DNA from 2 places in the Acidovorax sp. SDU_ACID1 genome. Region 2 is predicted to be linked to the other one. Evidence: predicted binding sites of a transcription regulator. Region 2 holds the regulator's gene; the other holds the start of a gene.

Region 1 (7,843 bases), 220 kb from region 2:
GTGGTGGACATGAGCACCAGCGACGTGCCGCGCACCCGCGCGCTGGCCAAGCGGCTGGCCGCGCTGGGCGTGCGCTTCCTCGACGCGCCCGTGGCCCGCAGCCGCGAGGCCGCGAACAACGGCACGCTGCTCATCACCGTGGGCGGCCCGGCCGACCTGTTCGAGTCCGTGGCGCCGTGGCTGCGCTGCATGGGCTCCGACGTGGTGCACTGCGGCGGCGTGGGCGCGGGGCAGGTGGTCAAGATCATGAACAACATGGTGCTGCTCTCCACCGTCAACGCGCTGGCCGAGGCCATGGCGATCGCCGAGGCGGCGGGCGTGGACAAGGGCCTGCTCGCGGGCGTGCTGCGGCTGGGATCGGCCGACTCGTTCGCGCTCAAGCTCACAGGCGAACGGCTGGCGACGGACGTGTTCCCCGAGAAGCTGTTCCCCACCGCCTACGCGCTCAAGGATCTGAAGCTGGCGCTGGGCCTCGCGCAGGCCTCGGGCATCCAGCCCGCCGTGGCGCAGGCCACGGCCGCGCTGCTGGAGGCGGCCTGCGCGCGCGGCTATGCGATGAACTACTACCCGGTGATCTACCGGCTGGTACGGAAAACATAGTGCTTCCGGGTATGGCCGCTTTAATCCGCTTTCTTGACGAAGACAACTCGTTGGTGTTTCCATTGACGCATAGCAAAGGAGCGCGAACATGACCTGGCCCCTCCCCACCCCCGGCGAAATCCTTGCCACCGAATTTCTGGAACCCATGGGCCTGACCCAATACCGGCTGGCCCAAGCCATTCACGTGCCTCAAACCCGCATCGCGGCCATCGTCAAGGATGGCCGCTCGATCACGGCCGACACGGCGCTCAGGCTTGCCCGGTTCTTCGGAACGTCCGTGGAGTTCTGGATGAACCTCCAGGGGCAGTACGACGCGGATACCGCGAGGATGGAACTCGCGGAAGAACTGGAGTCCATCGAACCCTTCGCGGCAGCCGCGTAGCCCCGGCATCAGATGCCGGGCGGGTTATGAACCCAATCGAGCTCTAGCGCTTATGCAGCAAGCGCTGGCAGCTCACTTTTCCATAGCTTCTGCCAGCAGCCAGTCCTTGAACGCGGCGATCTTGCCCGAGTAGCGCTGCAGCGCGGGCGTGACGAGGTAGTGGCCCTTGCCCGTGCGCAGCGGGCTGCCGAACGGGCGCACGAGGCGGCGGGCCTGGAAGTCCGCCTCCAGCATGTGCGGCTGGCCGATGGCGATGCCCAGCCCGTCCACCGCCGCCTGCCAGGTGAGGATGGAACTGCTGAAGATCATCTTCTCGGCCGTGTCGAACAGCTCTGGCAGGCCCGCGTGCGCGAGCCAGCGCGGCCAGTCGTCCTTGCGGTACTTGGAGACCAGCAGGCGCTTGCCGCGCAGCGCCTCGGCGGGCGCAGCGCCGGCCGCCAGGGAGCCGGGCGCGCAGACCGGCTCCACGATGTCCTCGAGCAGCAGTACCGCCTCGGCGCCGGGCCAGTGGCCGTCGCCGAGCACGATGGCCAGGTCGCACTGCTCGGCGCCGAAGTCCAGCGGCGCGCTGCTGTTGGTGATGGCCACCTCCACCTCGGGGTGCTGCGCCTTGAAGCGCGGCAGGCGCGGGATGAGCCAGCGCGCGGTGAGCGTAGTGTAGGTGCGCAGGCGGATGACGTTGTTCGAATACTTGCGCGTAATGGCCTCGGTGGCGGCGGCGATCTCCTCGAACGCCGGGCCGATGCGGCGCGCGTAGCCCTCGCCCACCTCGGTCAGGCGCACGCCCACGCGCTCGCGCGTGAAAAGCTGCACGCCCAGGTATTCCTCCAGCACGGCGATCTGGCGGCTCACGGCCGACTGGCTCACGTTCAGTTCGCTGGCCGCCAGCGTGAGGTTGCTGGTGCGCGCGACGACCTCGAAGACCTTGAGCGGGTTGAGCGGCGGCACCTTCATCGCGCGCCTCCGACCTCGCACCACGCCACGGGCAGGCCGGGCACGTCGACACGCGTGCGCAGCACCGGCCCTTGGCCGAGGTGACGAACAGCGTGCGACCGTCGGGGCCGCCCAGACAGGGCATGGTGGGACGCTCCACGGGCACGGGCAGCTCGGCCAGCACCTCGCCGCGCGGCGACAGGCGCAGCACGCGCGCGCCTTCGTAGAGCGCGCACCAGTAGGCGCCTTCGGCGTCCACGCAGGCGCCGTCGGGGCGGCCGCCGTAGGGCACGCCCTCTTGGCGCGGGTCGAAAGTGCGCAGCACGCACGGCGCGCCTACCGGGTCGCCGCGCTCGTCGCAGTTCCACGCGCGGATCGCGTGCGCAGGGGTGTCGGCCCAGTACATCGTGCGGCCATCGGGCGACCAGCCGAGCCCGTTGGCCGTGCGCGCGCCGTCCAGAACACGGCGCACCGAGCCCTCGCGCGCGTCGATGCAGTACAGCGCGGCGACGGGCTGGCGCGGGCCGCTCGCCGGTTCGTGCATCGTGCCCACCCAGAAGCGTCCCTGCGCGTCGCACTTGCCGTCGTTCGCGCGCTCGGTGGCCGGGTCGATAGGCAGGCGGGCGATCTCGGCCAGCGGCCCGCCCCACGCGGGCGCGTGGCAGATGCGGTCGCGCAGCGCGACCACGAGGCCCGCATCGGCACCGCTCTGGCGCGCGGGCGCGATGCAGCCGGGCTCGGCCGGCATGGGCCAGCACTGCGCGCCGCCGCCTCCGGCATCGCTGCGCCAGAGCGCACGGCCCGCGATGTCCACCCAGTACAGGCGCTCCTCGGCGGGGTGCCAGAACGGCGATTCGCCCAGCTGCGCGGGCCCTGCGGCAAGCGACTTCCAAGGTGTGTGCATGCGCGTGATTGTCCCGCACGGCCCGCCCCATAAAAAAGGCCCGCGCGAGGCGGGCCGAAGTTCCTTGGAAGTAACAGGTTGCCGGTTCAGCGATGGTAGGCCGTTTCGCCGTGGGAGCTGATGTCCAGGCCCTCGCGCTCGGCGTCTTCGGAGACGCGCAGGCCCATGAGCAGGTCGGCGATCTTGTAGGCGATGAAGGACACGACGCCCGACCACACGATGGTGAACAGCACGCTCTTGACCTGGATCCACACTTGCGCACCAATAGCGAAGTCTGCGCCCTGCACGCCGCCCAGGCTGGGCGCAGCGAACACGCCGGTCAGGATGGCGCCCACGATGCCGCCCACGCCGTGCACGCCGAACACGTCGAACGCGTCGTCGGCGCCCAGCATGCGCTTGAGGCCGCCCACACCCCACAGGCACACCAGGCCGGCGATGAGGCCGATCACGATGGAGCCCATGGGGCCGACGAAGCCCGCGGCGGGCGTGACGGCCACCAGGCCCGCCACGGCGCCGGAGGCAGCGCCCAGCATCGAGGCCTTGCCCTTGTGCAGCGCCTCGCCGGCGATCCACGACAGCGTGGCGGCGGCGGTGGCAAGCACCGTGTTCACGAAGGCCAGGCCGGCAGCGGCGTTGGCGGCACCGGCGGAGCCGGCGTTGAAGCCGAACCAGCCCACCCACAGCAGCGATGCGCCCACCATGGTCAGCGTCAGCGAGTGGGGCGTGAACGCTTCGCGGCCGAAGCCGATGCGCTTGCCCACCAGGTACGCACCCACCAGGCCCGCGATACCGGCGTTGATGTGCACCACGGTGCCGCCCGCGAAGTCCAGCGCGCCGTCGGCGCCCAGCAGGCCGCCGCCCCAGACGATGTGGGCCATGGGCACATAGCTGAAGGTGAACCACAGCAGCGCGAAGATCAGCACGGCGGAGAACTTGATGCGCTCGGCGAACGAGCCCACGATCAGCGCCACGGTGATGGCCGCGAAGGTGCCCTGGAACGAGACGAACACGTACTCGGGAATGGTCGCCAGCGCGCCGAAGGTCTCCATGTTCACGCCCTTGAGGAAGACCTTGGCGAAATCGCCGTAGAACTTGCCTTCGCCCGAGAACGCCAGGCTGTAGCCGTAGAGCGACCACAGGACGGAGATCAGCGAGAAGATCACGAACACCTGCATGAGCACCGACAGCATGTTCTTGCTGCGGCCCAGGCCGCCGTAGAACAGTGCCAGGCCTGGGATGGTCATGAGGATCACGAGCAGTGTGGAGGTGAGCATCCAGGCGGTGTCGCCCGAGTCGATCTTGGGCGGGGGCGCCTCAGCCGCGGGCGCTTCGGCGGCGGGTGCCACAGCCGGTGCGGCCGTTTCGGCGGCGGGCGCGGCAGCGGGTGCAGCGGCGGCGGCGGCTTCGGGCGCCGCGGGCGCCTGCGCCAGCGCGGCGGTGCCGCCGGCCAGCAGGCTCATGCCGAGCAACAGGGAAGCAAGCAGTTTTTTCATGGCATTTCTCCGTTGCGGTAGGTCAGAGGGCTTCCTTGCCCGTTTCGCCAGTGCGGATGCGCACGACCTGTTCGAGGTCGGCCACGAAGATCTTCCCGTCGCCGATCTTGCCGGTGCGGGCCGAGCCCTCGATGGCTTCGATGGCACGCTCGACGAGGTCATCGGACACGGCGGCCTCGATCTTCACCTTGGGCAAGAAGTCCACGACGTATTCAGCGCCGCGGTACAGCTCGGTGTGGCCCTTCTGGCGCCCGAAGCCCTTCACCTCGGTCACGGTGATGCCCTGCACGCCGATGTCGGAGAGCGCCTCGCGCACCTCGTCGAGCTTGAAGGGTTTGATGATGGCGGTGACCATTTTCATGATCGGCTCCTTGGAAATCGGTTAGAGGGTCTTGGTGAGCGTGAGGATCAGGCGCGCCTTGTTCGCGTCGCCGAAGAAGCCCTTCTTGTTGGCGCCCGCCACCATGGCCGACAGCGACAGGCCGTCGCCGAAGTCGTAGGCGCCGCCCACGCTGTAGTCGACGTAGTTGGGCACGCCGAGGTCCTTGATGTCGCTGGCGAAGCGCGTGAAGCCCACGGCGGCCTTGAGCGTGACCGAGGGCGCCACCTCCTGCGCGAAGGCCAGGTTCAGGTAGCCCGTATTGCGCCCCTTCAGGCTGGAGGTCTTGGCGCCGGCCCAGCCGAAGTAGTCCTTGGAGACGGTGTGCGAATACTTGGCCGTGAGCGGCCCGAAGGTGGCCGCGCCGTACAGCTCGGTGGTGTTGCCGTTGGTGTTGCCGGGGTAGACGTAGGTGAGCGCGCCCACGTCCAGGTCCACGTCGCCGGCCTTGAACTTGTAGCCGCCGTAGAAATCGACCTCGACCGAGTTGCCGTCCAGCCAGTCGACGCTGGAGTTCCAGTTGCCCACGTAGAAGCCGCTCTCGCCGAAGGTGTAGTCGAAGCCGCCCTGGATGGCCGGGTTCACGCCCTTGATGCGGTTCACGTCCTGGTCCTGGCCGCGAAACTTGTAGTTGCTGGTCAGCGACACGTTGGCCGTCAGTTCGGCGCTCGCCAGGGTGGGCACGACCGCAGCGGCCAGCGCCAGGCTCAGGGACTTCAGGGATGCAGGGGACATGGTTCCTCCGGGATGTGTTGAAAGCGGATGCATCCCTGCAATGCATGGAGCGTGCCAGGCGCCGTTGCCGCTACATTTGGCGACATGCGTGCACGGGAGCAGGTCCATCGCGCACCAGATTGGGGAGAGTCCGCGCAATGAGTCTTGCTTTGGTGCAAAGCCGCGCCCTGATGGGCCTGCAGGCGCCCGCAGTCACCGTCGAGGTGCATCTGGCCAATGGCCTGCCCAGCTTCACGCTGGTGGGTCTGGCCGAGATCGAGGTGAAGGAGGCGCGCGAGCGCGTGCGCTCCGCGCTGCAGAACGCGGGGCTGGAGTTCCCCTCGAACAAGAAAATCACCGTCAACCTCGCCCCCGCCGACCTGCCCAAGGACTCGGGCCGGTTCGACCTGCCCATCGCCCTGGGGCTGCTCGCGGCCAGCGGCCAGATCGATGCCGCGCGGCTGGCGGGCTGGGAGTTCGCGGGCGAGTTGTCGCTGTCCGGCCAGCTGCGGCCGGTGCGCGGCGCGCTGGCCACGGCGCTGGCGCTGCGCGCCCAGGAACAGCCTGCGCGCATGGTGCTGCCGCTCGGCAGCGCCGAGGAGGCCGCGCTGGTGCCCGGCACCGAGATCTACGGCGCACGCCACCTGCTGGACGTGGTGCGCCAGTTCCTGCCCGTGGACCCCGGCCCCGATACCCAAGCCGATGGCTGGCAGCGCCTGCAGTCCACGCCGCCGCCCATGCCCGCCAGCGGCCCCGACCTCGCCGACGTGAAAGGCCAGACCGCTCCCAAGCGCGCGCTGGAGATCGCCGCCGCCGGCGGCCACGGCCTGCTGCTGGTGGGCCCGCCGGGCTCGGGCAAGTCCATGCTGGCCCAGCGCTTCGCCGGTCTGCTGCCGCCCATGGACGTGGAGCAGGCGCTGGAAAGCGCCGCCATCGCCAGCCTGGCCGGGCGCTTCACGCCCGCGCAATGGATGCAGCGCGCCACCGCCAGCCCGCACCACACGAGCAGCGCCGTGGCCCTGGTGGGCGGCGGCTCGCCGCCGAGGCCCGGCGAGATCTCCCTGGCCCACGAAGGCGTTCTGTATCTGGACGAATTCCCCGAGTTCGCCCGCAGCGCGCTGGAGGCGCTGCGCGAGCCGCTGGAGACCGGCCGCATCACCATCGCCCGCGCGGCGCAGCGCGCCGAGTTCCCCGCGCGCTTCCAGCTCATCGCCGCCATGAACCCCTGCCCGTGCGGCTTCGCGGGCTCCACCCAGCGCGCCTGCCGCTGCACGCCTGACCAGGTCGCACGCTACCAGGGCAAGCTGAGCGGCCCGCTGCTCGACCGCATCGACCTGCACGTGGAAGTGCCCGCCCTGCCCCCGCAGGAGCTGCTGCACGCCCCGCCGGGCGAGGCCAGCCATGCCGTGCGCGCACGCGTGGCTGCCGCGCGCGAACGGGCCCTGGCGCGCCAGGGCAAGCCCAACCACGCGCTGCAGGGGCAGGAGATCGACACACACCTGGCACTGCAGGACGCCGCCGCGCAGTTCCTGCAGACCGCCGCCACGCGCCTGGGCTGGTCGGCGCGCAGCACGCACCGGGCGCTGAAGGTGGCCCGCACCATCGCCGATCTGGCGGGCAGCGACATGGTGGGCACGGCCCACGTGGCCGAGGCCGTGCAGTACCGGCGCGTGCTGCGGGGCACGTCGCCATAGACGCAGCCTTGCGGCTACGCCAATGCGTCGGTGATCGGCTTCATGTTCTCCGCGCAGGCGTGCAGGGCGGGCACGATGCGCCGCTCCACTTCTTCCGTCGTCCAGGGCTCGCCGATGGAGGTCACGTTGAGTCCGACCGTGCTCCACCCCGTGGCACTGGGCAAGGCGATGGCAGCACCGAACAATCCGTGCACCAGTTCGGAATTGACGAAGCTCCAACCGCGTTCGCGGATACGCGACAGCTCCTGATGGAGGCTCGCGCGCGTCGTGACGGTATGCGGCGCGAGCCGGTTGAGCGCGCCCCCAGGCAGATGGTCCGCGAGCTGCGCGGGCGGCAATTGCGCCAGCAGCACCCTGCCCAATGAATGCGCGAAAGCAGGCAGCCGGTCGCCGGCACGCAGATCCAGCTTGATGGGCCGGTCCGCCTCGATCCGCTCGATGAACAGCACATCCGGGCCAGACAGCACGCCCAGCGCCACGCCCACCCCCATCTCGCGGGACAGCGCGAACAGGTGAGGCCGCGCCGAGGCCGCCAGGCCCAGGGAGCGGAAATAGCGGTAGCCCAGCTCGATCGACTTGGGCGCAAGCGAGAAGAAGCGGTCGCGCACCTGCAGGTAGCCCAATTCGGCCAGCGTCAGCAGGATGCGCCGCGAGGCCGGCCGCGTGATGCCCAGCCGCTCCGCGGCGGACTGGATGGTGACGCTGTGCGTCTGCTCATCGAACATTTCCAGCAACTGCAGGCCG
Region 2 (7,843 bases):
CCCGACGTGGCCTACCACATCCAGAAGTTCCAGCGCGGCTTCGCCAAGGTGGTCAACATCCAGGAACGGACCACCACGGCACCATCGCGCGCGTGCGCGCCGGGCTGCAGGCGGCCCAAGTTGGCATTCCCCAGGGCTATCCCGACTACGTGCTGCACACCATGGTGCGCGTGGTGCGCAACGGCGAGGAGGTGAAGATCAGCAAGCGCGCGGGCAGCTACGTCACGCTGCGCGACCTGATCGAGTGGACCAGCAAGGACGCGGTGCGCTTCTTCCTGCTCTCGCGCAAGCCCGACACCGAATACACCTTCGACGTCGACCTGGCGGTGGCGCAGAACAACGACAACCCGGTCTACTACGTGCAGTACGCCCACGCGCGCATCTGCTCGGTGCTGCGCGGCTGGCGCGAGTCCTACGACGTGGCCGAACTGCGGGACGTGGACCTGGCCGCGCTCGACGGCCCCCAGGCCCAGGCTCTCATGCTGCTGCTGGCCAAGTACCCCGAGATGCTCACGGCGGCCGCGCAGGGCAACGCGCCGCACGACGTGACCTTCTACCTGCGCGACCTGGCGGCCGCGTACCACAGCTACTACGACGCCGAGCGCATCCTGGTGGATGACGAGCGCGTCAAGCGCGCGCGCCTGGCCCTGGTCGCCGCCACCGCGCAGGTATTGCACAATGGCCTGGCGGTGCTGGGCGTGTCGGCGCCAGCCAGAATGTAAGTGATCACTGATATGAAGAAGCAGCAACGCGGCGGCACCATCGTGGGGTTCATCCTGGGGATGATCGTCGGGCTCGGTGCCGCGCTGGCGGTGGCCGTCTACGTGACCAAGGTGCCCGTGCCGTTCCTCAACAAGAACGCCCCGCGCGCCCCCGAGCAGGACGCGGCCGAGGCCCAGCGCAACAAGAACTGGGACCCGAACGCGCCGCTGTACGGCAAGAACCCGGCGCGGCCCGCCGCCCCGGCCTCCGCGCCCCAGGCGCCCGCCAGTAGCATGGCCGCCGCTCCCGCGCCGGCGCCCGCAGTGACTGCGACGCCCGCGGCACCCACCGCCGCGGCCAGCCGGCCGGCGCAGTCGGCTGATCCGCTGGGTGACCTAGCCCGCGCGAAGGCCGCGGCCGCACCGCCGCCGCCCGCGCCCACCACGGGCGCCGATCCGTTCGACTACTTCATCCAGGCGGGGGCCTTCCGCACCCAGCAGGATGCCGACGCGCAGCGCGCCAAGCTGGCCATGCTCGGCTGGGAGGCGCGCGTGAGCGAGCGCGAACAGAACGGCCGCACGGTCTTTCGCGTGCGCGTGGGGCCTTTCGCCAAACGCGACGACGCCGAATCCCTGAAGGAAAAGCTCGACGGCGCGGGCGTGGATTCCGCCCTCGTGCGGGTGCAGCGCTGAAACTTTTCGTCATGGGCTGGTTCACACAGCCTTCCTTCCATCGGAGTGACCTATCAAATGAAACGCCGCGAGTTCTCCCTGTCCACCGCAACGACGGCCGCCGCCGCTGCCTTGAGCCTGCCGATGGCTGCGCCCGCTTTCGCGCAGGCCCGCCAGTTCAAGGAGGGCAAGGACTACGCCAAGCTCGGCAAGCCCGTGGCATCGGAAGCACCCGTCGGCAAGGTCGAGGTGATCGAGTTCTTCTGGTACAGCTGCGGGCACTGCAACGCCTTCGAGCCCACGCTGGAGGCCTGGATCAAGTCCGCGCCCAAGGAGCTGCACATCCGCCGCGTGCCCGTGGCGTTCAATTCCAGCTTCGTGCCCCAGCAGAAGCTCTACTACACGCTCGAAGGGATGGGCAAGCTGCCCGAACTGCACGCCAAGGTGTTCCGCGCCGTGCACGTGGAGCGGCTGCCTCTGAACAAGGACGACCTGATCTTCGACTGGATCGGCAAGCAAGGCGTGGACGTGGCGAAGTTCAAGGAGGTCTACAACTCCTTCACCGTCTCCAACCAGGTGCGCAAGGCCTCGCAGTTGCAGGACGCCTACCAGGTCGAGGGCGTGCCCTCCATGGGCGTGGCGGGCCGCTACTACACCGACGGCACCATGGCCGGCAACATGCAGAGCGTGCTGCAGGTGGTGGAATACTTGGCGTCGCAGGCGCGCAAGGGTTGACTGCCCGTTTCCGCTACACGAGCGCGCCCCCGGGGCGCGCTTTGTCTTTTTAGAAGCTGGGGCGCATGCGTCAGTACAATGGACCGCAAGATTCGTGCCCTATGAGAAAACGACTGCTCCCGCTCCTCCTGCTCTGCGCGCTGGCCTGTGCCTCGTGGGGCGCCCGTGCCGAGAAGGCCGACCGCAACAAGCCCATGAACATCGAGGCCGACGCGCTGCGCCACGATGAGCTCAAGCAGACCAGCGTGTTCTCCGGCCGCGTGGTCATGACCAAGGGCACCATCGTGCTGCGCGGCGCGCAGCTCGAAGTGCGCCAGGACGCCGACGGCTTCCAGTACGGCGTGGTGACGGCGGAGCAGGGCAAGCGCGCCTTCTTCCGCCAGAAGCGCGACACCGCGCCCGGCGCGCCCGACGAATTCGTCGAGGGCGAGGGCGAGCTCATCGAATACGACGGCCGCGCCGACAAGGTGCGGCTCATCCGCCGCGCCGAGCTGCGCCGCTACCGCGAGGCCACGCTGACCGACGAGCTGGCCGGCGCGCTCATCGTCTACAACAACCTCACGGACGTCTTCACCGTGGACGGCCAGAAGACCGCGCCGGCCGGCACCAGCGCGGGCACGCCCGGCGGGCGCATCCGCGCCGTGCTCTCGCCCAAGGAACCCGCCTCCGGCGCGCAGCCCGCGCCGGCACCCGCCGACGCGCCCGCGCTGCGTTCCAGCCCCGAACTGGGCGGCGGCGCGAAGTGATGGCCGCGCACGAGGCACAGGCGCCCGCGGCGCACGCCACGGATGCCGGAAACGGCAGCCGCCTGGAAGCCTGGCACCTGCAGAAGTCCTACGGCAGCCGCAAGGTGGTCAAGGACGTGTCGGTGGCGGTGCAAAAGGGCGAGGTGGTGGGCCTGCTCGGCCCCAACGGCGCGGGCAAGACCACGTCGTTCTACATGATCGTGGGCCTGGTGCGCAGCGACGGCGGCAGCATCCGCATCGACGGCCAGGACGTCACCCACATGCCCATCCACCGGCGCTCGCGCCTGGGGCTGTCCTACCTGCCGCAGGAGGCCTCGATCTTCCGCAAGCTCAACGTCGAAGAGAACGTGCGGGCCGTGCTGGAGCTGCAGAAGGACGAGGCCGGCCGCTCCCTGGCGCGCGCCGAGATCGAGCGCCGCCTCACCGCGCTGCTCGAAGAACTGCGCGTGCAGCACCTGCGCGAATCGCCCGCGCTGGCGCTGTCGGGCGGCGAGCGCAGGCGCGTGGAAATCGCCCGGGCGCTGGCCACGCAGCCGCGCTTCATCCTGCTGGACGAGCCCTTCGCGGGCATCGACCCCATCGCCGTGATCGAGATCCAGCGCATCATCGGCTTCCTCAAGGAGCGCGGCATCGGCGTGCTCATCACCGACCACAACGTGCGCGAGACCCTGGGCATCTGCGACCACGCCTTCATCATCAGCGACGGCCAGGTGCTCGCGCAGGGCACGCCGTCCGAAATTGTCGATAACGCTGAAGTGCGCCGCGTCTATCTCGGCGAACACTTCAGGATGTGATGAAACCCAGCCTGTCGCTGCGTGTCTCGCAGCATCTGGCGCTCACGCCGCAGTTGCAGCAGTCGATCCGGCTGCTGCAGCTCTCCACGCTGGAGCTGGCGCAGGAAGTCGAGCAGATGCTCGGCGACAACCCCTTCCTGGAGGTGGCGCAGGATGAGGCGCCGCGCGAGGAGTTCGGCATCGCCCAGGCCGATGCGCCCGCCAGTGCCGACGAAGATGCTTCTTATTCAGGAGCTGCCAGCGCTGAGCCAGCAAGCGCTGAAGCCCCAAATGAACCTGAACCCTCCCCGGACTGGGAGGGCGACGGCACCGTCGAGATGGCCCCCGACGACGGCGAGTGGGGCGGCGATGCCCCCGCGCGCACCGGATCTTCCAGCGGCGATGGCGACGAGGTGGACGCCACGGAGCTCGCCCGCAGCCACGAATCGCTCACCGACCATCTGCACCGCCAGGCGCTCTCGCTGCGTCTGTCGGAGGTGGACTGCGCCGCGCTGCGCTTCCTCATCGAATCGCTGAACGACGACGGTTACCTCGACGAGCCGCTCGAATCCCTCGCGCAGAGCCTGGCCGGCACCGAAGACCCCGAGCAGGTGGACGAGCTGGTGCACCGCTTCACCGTCGCCCTGGGCCTGCTGCAAAGCCTGGAGCCCGCCGGCGTAGGCGCGCGCAACCTGGCCGAATGCCTGGCGCTGCAGCTGCGTGCGATGGACCAGGACGAGGAGGGCGACCCGGCCGTGATCCAGGCCGCGCTCGCCATCTGCCGCCAGCCGCTGGAGTTGCTGGCCAAGCGCGACGTGCGCCGCCTGGCCCAGGCCGCCGGCAGCAGCGAAGACGTGACGCGCGCCGCCATGGCGCTCATCGCGCGGCTGGAGCCGCGCCCCGGCCGGCGCTTCGCCGACGTGGACCGCAACATCATCGTGCCCGACGTCATCGTGCGCAAAACCGGGCGCGGCGCGCAGCAGCGCTTCAGCGTGCAGCTCAACCCCGACGTGATGCCCCGCCTGCGCGTGCACGACATCTACGCCGGAGCGCTGCGTGGCGGGCGCGGCAGCGAAGGCCACCAGGCGCTGCAGCAGCGCCTGCAGGAGGCGCGCTGGTTCATCAAGAACATCCAGCAGCGCTTCGACACCATCCTGCGCGTCTCCACCGCCATCGTCGAGCGGCAGAAGAACTTCTTCGTCCACGGCGAGCTGGCCATGCGCCCGCTGGTGCTGCGCGACATCGCCGACGAGCTGGGCCTGCACGAGTCCACCATCAGCCGGGTGACCACCGCCAAGTACATGGCCACGCCGCAGGGCACGTTCGAGCTGAAGTATTTCTTCGGCTCCGGCCTGGGCACCGAGACCGGCGGCAACGCCTCCAGCACGGCCGTGCGCGCGCTCATCAAGCAGTTCGTGGCCGCCGAGAACCCGCACAAGCCCCTGTCGGACAGCCAGATCGCCGACATGCTCAAGGAACAGGGTATCGAGTGCGCACGCCGCACCGTGGCCAAGTACCGCGAGGCGCTCAAGATCGCGCCCGCCAACCTGCGCAAGGCGCTCTAGAAAACACCCCTCTCCATGGCCCGCGTCGTCTTCGACCTTCCCGCCCATTTCGGCTTCGCCACCGAGCTGCAGGTCTACATCAGCCACGTCAACCAGGGCGGGCACCTGGACAACGCGCAGCTGCTCAGCCTCGTTTCCGAGGCGCGCGTGCGCTTTTTCCGCTCCCTGGGCTACCCGGAGGCCGATGTGGCGGGCCTTGCCACCGTGGTGGGCGACATGGTCGCCCAATACAAGTCCGAGGCCTTCCACGGCGAGACGCTGCGCGTGGAGATGGCGCCGCAAGACTTCAACCGCTACGGCTTCGACCTCGTCTTCCGCATGACGGAGAAGACCCAGTGCCGCGAGATCGCGCGCGGCAAGACCGGCATCGTGTTCATCGACCGCGCGGCCCGCAAGCCCGCGCCCATCCCTGAATCGGTGCGGCAGTTGCTGCTTCAGCGCGTCGCGTCGGCATCCTGAACATGCGGGCGGCGGCAGACCGCAAATTACCCAATTTCAGGGATGTTGCGAAAAGTCACATTCCGTTAACATTGTTTGGCCGCGTGGGCTTGGTTTGAGTGTTTTTGGGCTTTAGCCCTTGCCTGGCAAGCGCAGGCAGCTATCAAACCCATAGTTCAAACGCCATGCACTCACCTATCTGGGGCTCCTGGGGCCGCGCACTGCTGTGCGCCGCTGTCCTGACACTGCCGCTTGCCCACGCCCGCGAGCTTGCGCCCATCGACGCCCTGGGAGAGGCCCCCCGCAGTGCAGCGCAAGGCCGCCCAGGCCTTGCCCGTCCAGGTGCAGAGCCTCTCGCGCGAGGAACGGCTGGGCGTGCCCACCTTCGTGCAATTGAGGCCTTCCCTGGCCAAGTCGCGCCCCGCGAACGCCGATCCCGCCAGCGCCGCGCGCGGCGAATTGAAAGCCCTGGCCGGCCTGTACGGCATCACCGAGCAAGAGGCCGACGCCGCCGTGCTGCACCACGTGCAAGCCCTGCCCGGTGGCGCGCGCCTGGTGCGCCTGACCAGCCGGCGCGATGGCATCGAGGTTTTCCGCGAGCAGGCCACCGTGCTGCTGGACGCCGAGGGGCAGGTCACGGCCATCGGTGGCTACCTGGGCAGCACCGCCCTGGCGCCCCAGCCCAAGGCGGCGCTCGCGCAGCCCCTCACCGCCCCCGGCGCCCTGGCCCGCGCCTTGCAGGACTGGGGCTTTGCCGCCGTGGAGCACCTGCTCCAGCCCAGCGGCGCACCCCAGGGGGCCTACCAGTGGTGGGTGCTGCCCGGCGGGACCAGTGGCGAGGACGGTGCCACGCTCCTGTCCGCCCGCACCAAACCCGTGTGGTTCCGCCTCCCCCAGGGGCTGGTGGCCGCCACCTACGTGGAAGTGCGCGTGCTGCAGGAGGGGCAGGAACATGCCTACGCCTACGTGGTGGCCAGCAGCGACGCCCGCCTGCTGCTGCGCCACGACCAGACGGCGCACGCCGACTTCAGCTACCGCGTGCCCGCCGACGCGACGCCGCCCTACACGCCCTGGCCCGGCCCCCAGGGCCGCAACGGAACGCCCCACCCCGCCGGCACGCCCAACGGCTACGCCGCCCCCATGGCGTCGCCCAACCTGTTGACGCTGCAAAACGCGCCGTTCTCCCGCAACGATCCCTGGCTACCTAGCGGTGCCACGCAAACCCAGGGCAACAACGTGCATGCCTATGCCGACCTGGCCGCGCCCGATGGCTTCAACGTAGGCGGCGACCGCATCGCCAGCATTTCCGCGCCCGGCGTTTTCGACTACGTCTACGACCCGGACCAGGGGCCGCAGGCGAACCCGGGCCAGATCGACGCCTCGGTGGTCAACCTGTTCTACGCCACCAACTGGCTGCACGACTGGTTCTACGACGCGGGCTTCGACGAAGCCGCGGGCAACGCCCAGGCCGACAACTTCGGCCGGGGCGGGCAGGACGGCGATGCCATGCGCGCCGAGGCGCTGGACTACAGCGGCACCAACAACGCCAACATGTCCACCCCGGCGGACGGCGCGCCGCCGCGCATGCAGATGTACCGCTTCCTCAACCGGGGGGGCGTGCAGGCCAGTGCCGCCGGCGTGACTTTCACCCAGCCTCCCGCCGGTGCGCAATTCGGGCCGCTCGCGTTCGACCTCACGGCCGATGTGGCCGTGGCAGCCCCGGCCGACGGCTGCACGCCCTTGACCAACGCCTCCAGCCTCACCAACAAGATCGCCCTCATAGACCGTGGCAACTGCGAGTTCTCCGTCAAGGTGCTGAACGCGCAGCAGGCGGGTGCGGCGGGCGTCGTCATCGTGAACAACCTGGCGAGCGCGCCGACGGCGATGGGCCCTGGCGCGTCCGGCGCCAGCGTGGCCATTGCGGCCATCATGGTCGCGCAGGCTGACCGCGCCGCGCTGGCCGTCGGCGGCGTCACGTTGCGCATGCAGGGCAGTGGCGCCGAGCGCAGCAGCGCGCTGGACAACACCGTCATCGCCCACGAGTGGGGCCACTTCATCAGCAACCGCCTGATCGGCGACGCCAGCGGCCTGACCACCAACCACGCCAGAGGCCTGGGCGAAGGCTGGGGCGACTTCCACGCGCTGCTGATGATGGCCGCACCGCAGGACATCAACATACCCAGTAACGCCAACTGGTCGGGCACCTACGCCAT

The links. The regulator sigma-54, encoded in region 2, starts transcription at its own class of promoters, with help from an activator protein. The targets are predictions, from matches to a motif close to TGGCANGNAANCTGCTTT.
Positions count from the first base shown of each region.
Region 1: AAG689_RS21115 (TorF family putative porin) is a predicted target of sigma-54. The motif match lies at 5,466-5,483, and genes of this name have one in related genera.

Region 1 is NZ_CP152342.1:4,291,388-4,299,230, forward strand. Features, by position in the region: gene AAG689_RS21085 (NAD(P)-dependent oxidoreductase) at 1-600, shown strand, start outside; gene AAG689_RS21090 (HigA family addiction module antitoxin) at 689-982, shown strand; gene AAG689_RS21095 (LysR substrate-binding domain-containing protein) at 1,055-1,936, opposite strand; partial or broken gene AAG689_RS21100 (SMP-30/gluconolactonase/LRE family protein) at 2,067-2,819, opposite strand; gene AAG689_RS21105 (ammonium transporter) at 2,906-4,312, opposite strand; gene glnK (P-II family nitrogen regulator) at 4,335-4,673, opposite strand; gene AAG689_RS21115 (TorF family putative porin) at 4,695-5,426, opposite strand; gene AAG689_RS21120 (YifB family Mg chelatase-like AAA ATPase) at 5,564-7,099, shown strand; gene AAG689_RS21125 (IclR family transcriptional regulator C-terminal domain-containing protein) at 7,114-7,843, opposite strand, start outside.
Region 2 is NZ_CP152342.1:4,075,037-4,082,879, reverse strand. Features, by position in the region: partial or broken gene argS (arginine--tRNA ligase) at 1-722, shown strand, start outside; gene AAG689_RS20000 (SPOR domain-containing protein) at 735-1,394, shown strand; gene AAG689_RS19995 (thiol:disulfide interchange protein DsbA/DsbL) at 1,452-2,108, shown strand; gene lptA (lipopolysaccharide transport periplasmic protein LptA) at 2,210-2,854, shown strand; gene lptB (LPS export ABC transporter ATP-binding protein) at 2,854-3,648, shown strand; gene AAG689_RS19980 (RNA polymerase factor sigma-54) at 3,648-5,192, shown strand; gene AAG689_RS19975 (acyl-CoA thioesterase) at 5,208-5,651, shown strand; gene AAG689_RS19970 (M36 family metallopeptidase) at 5,937-7,843, shown strand, end outside.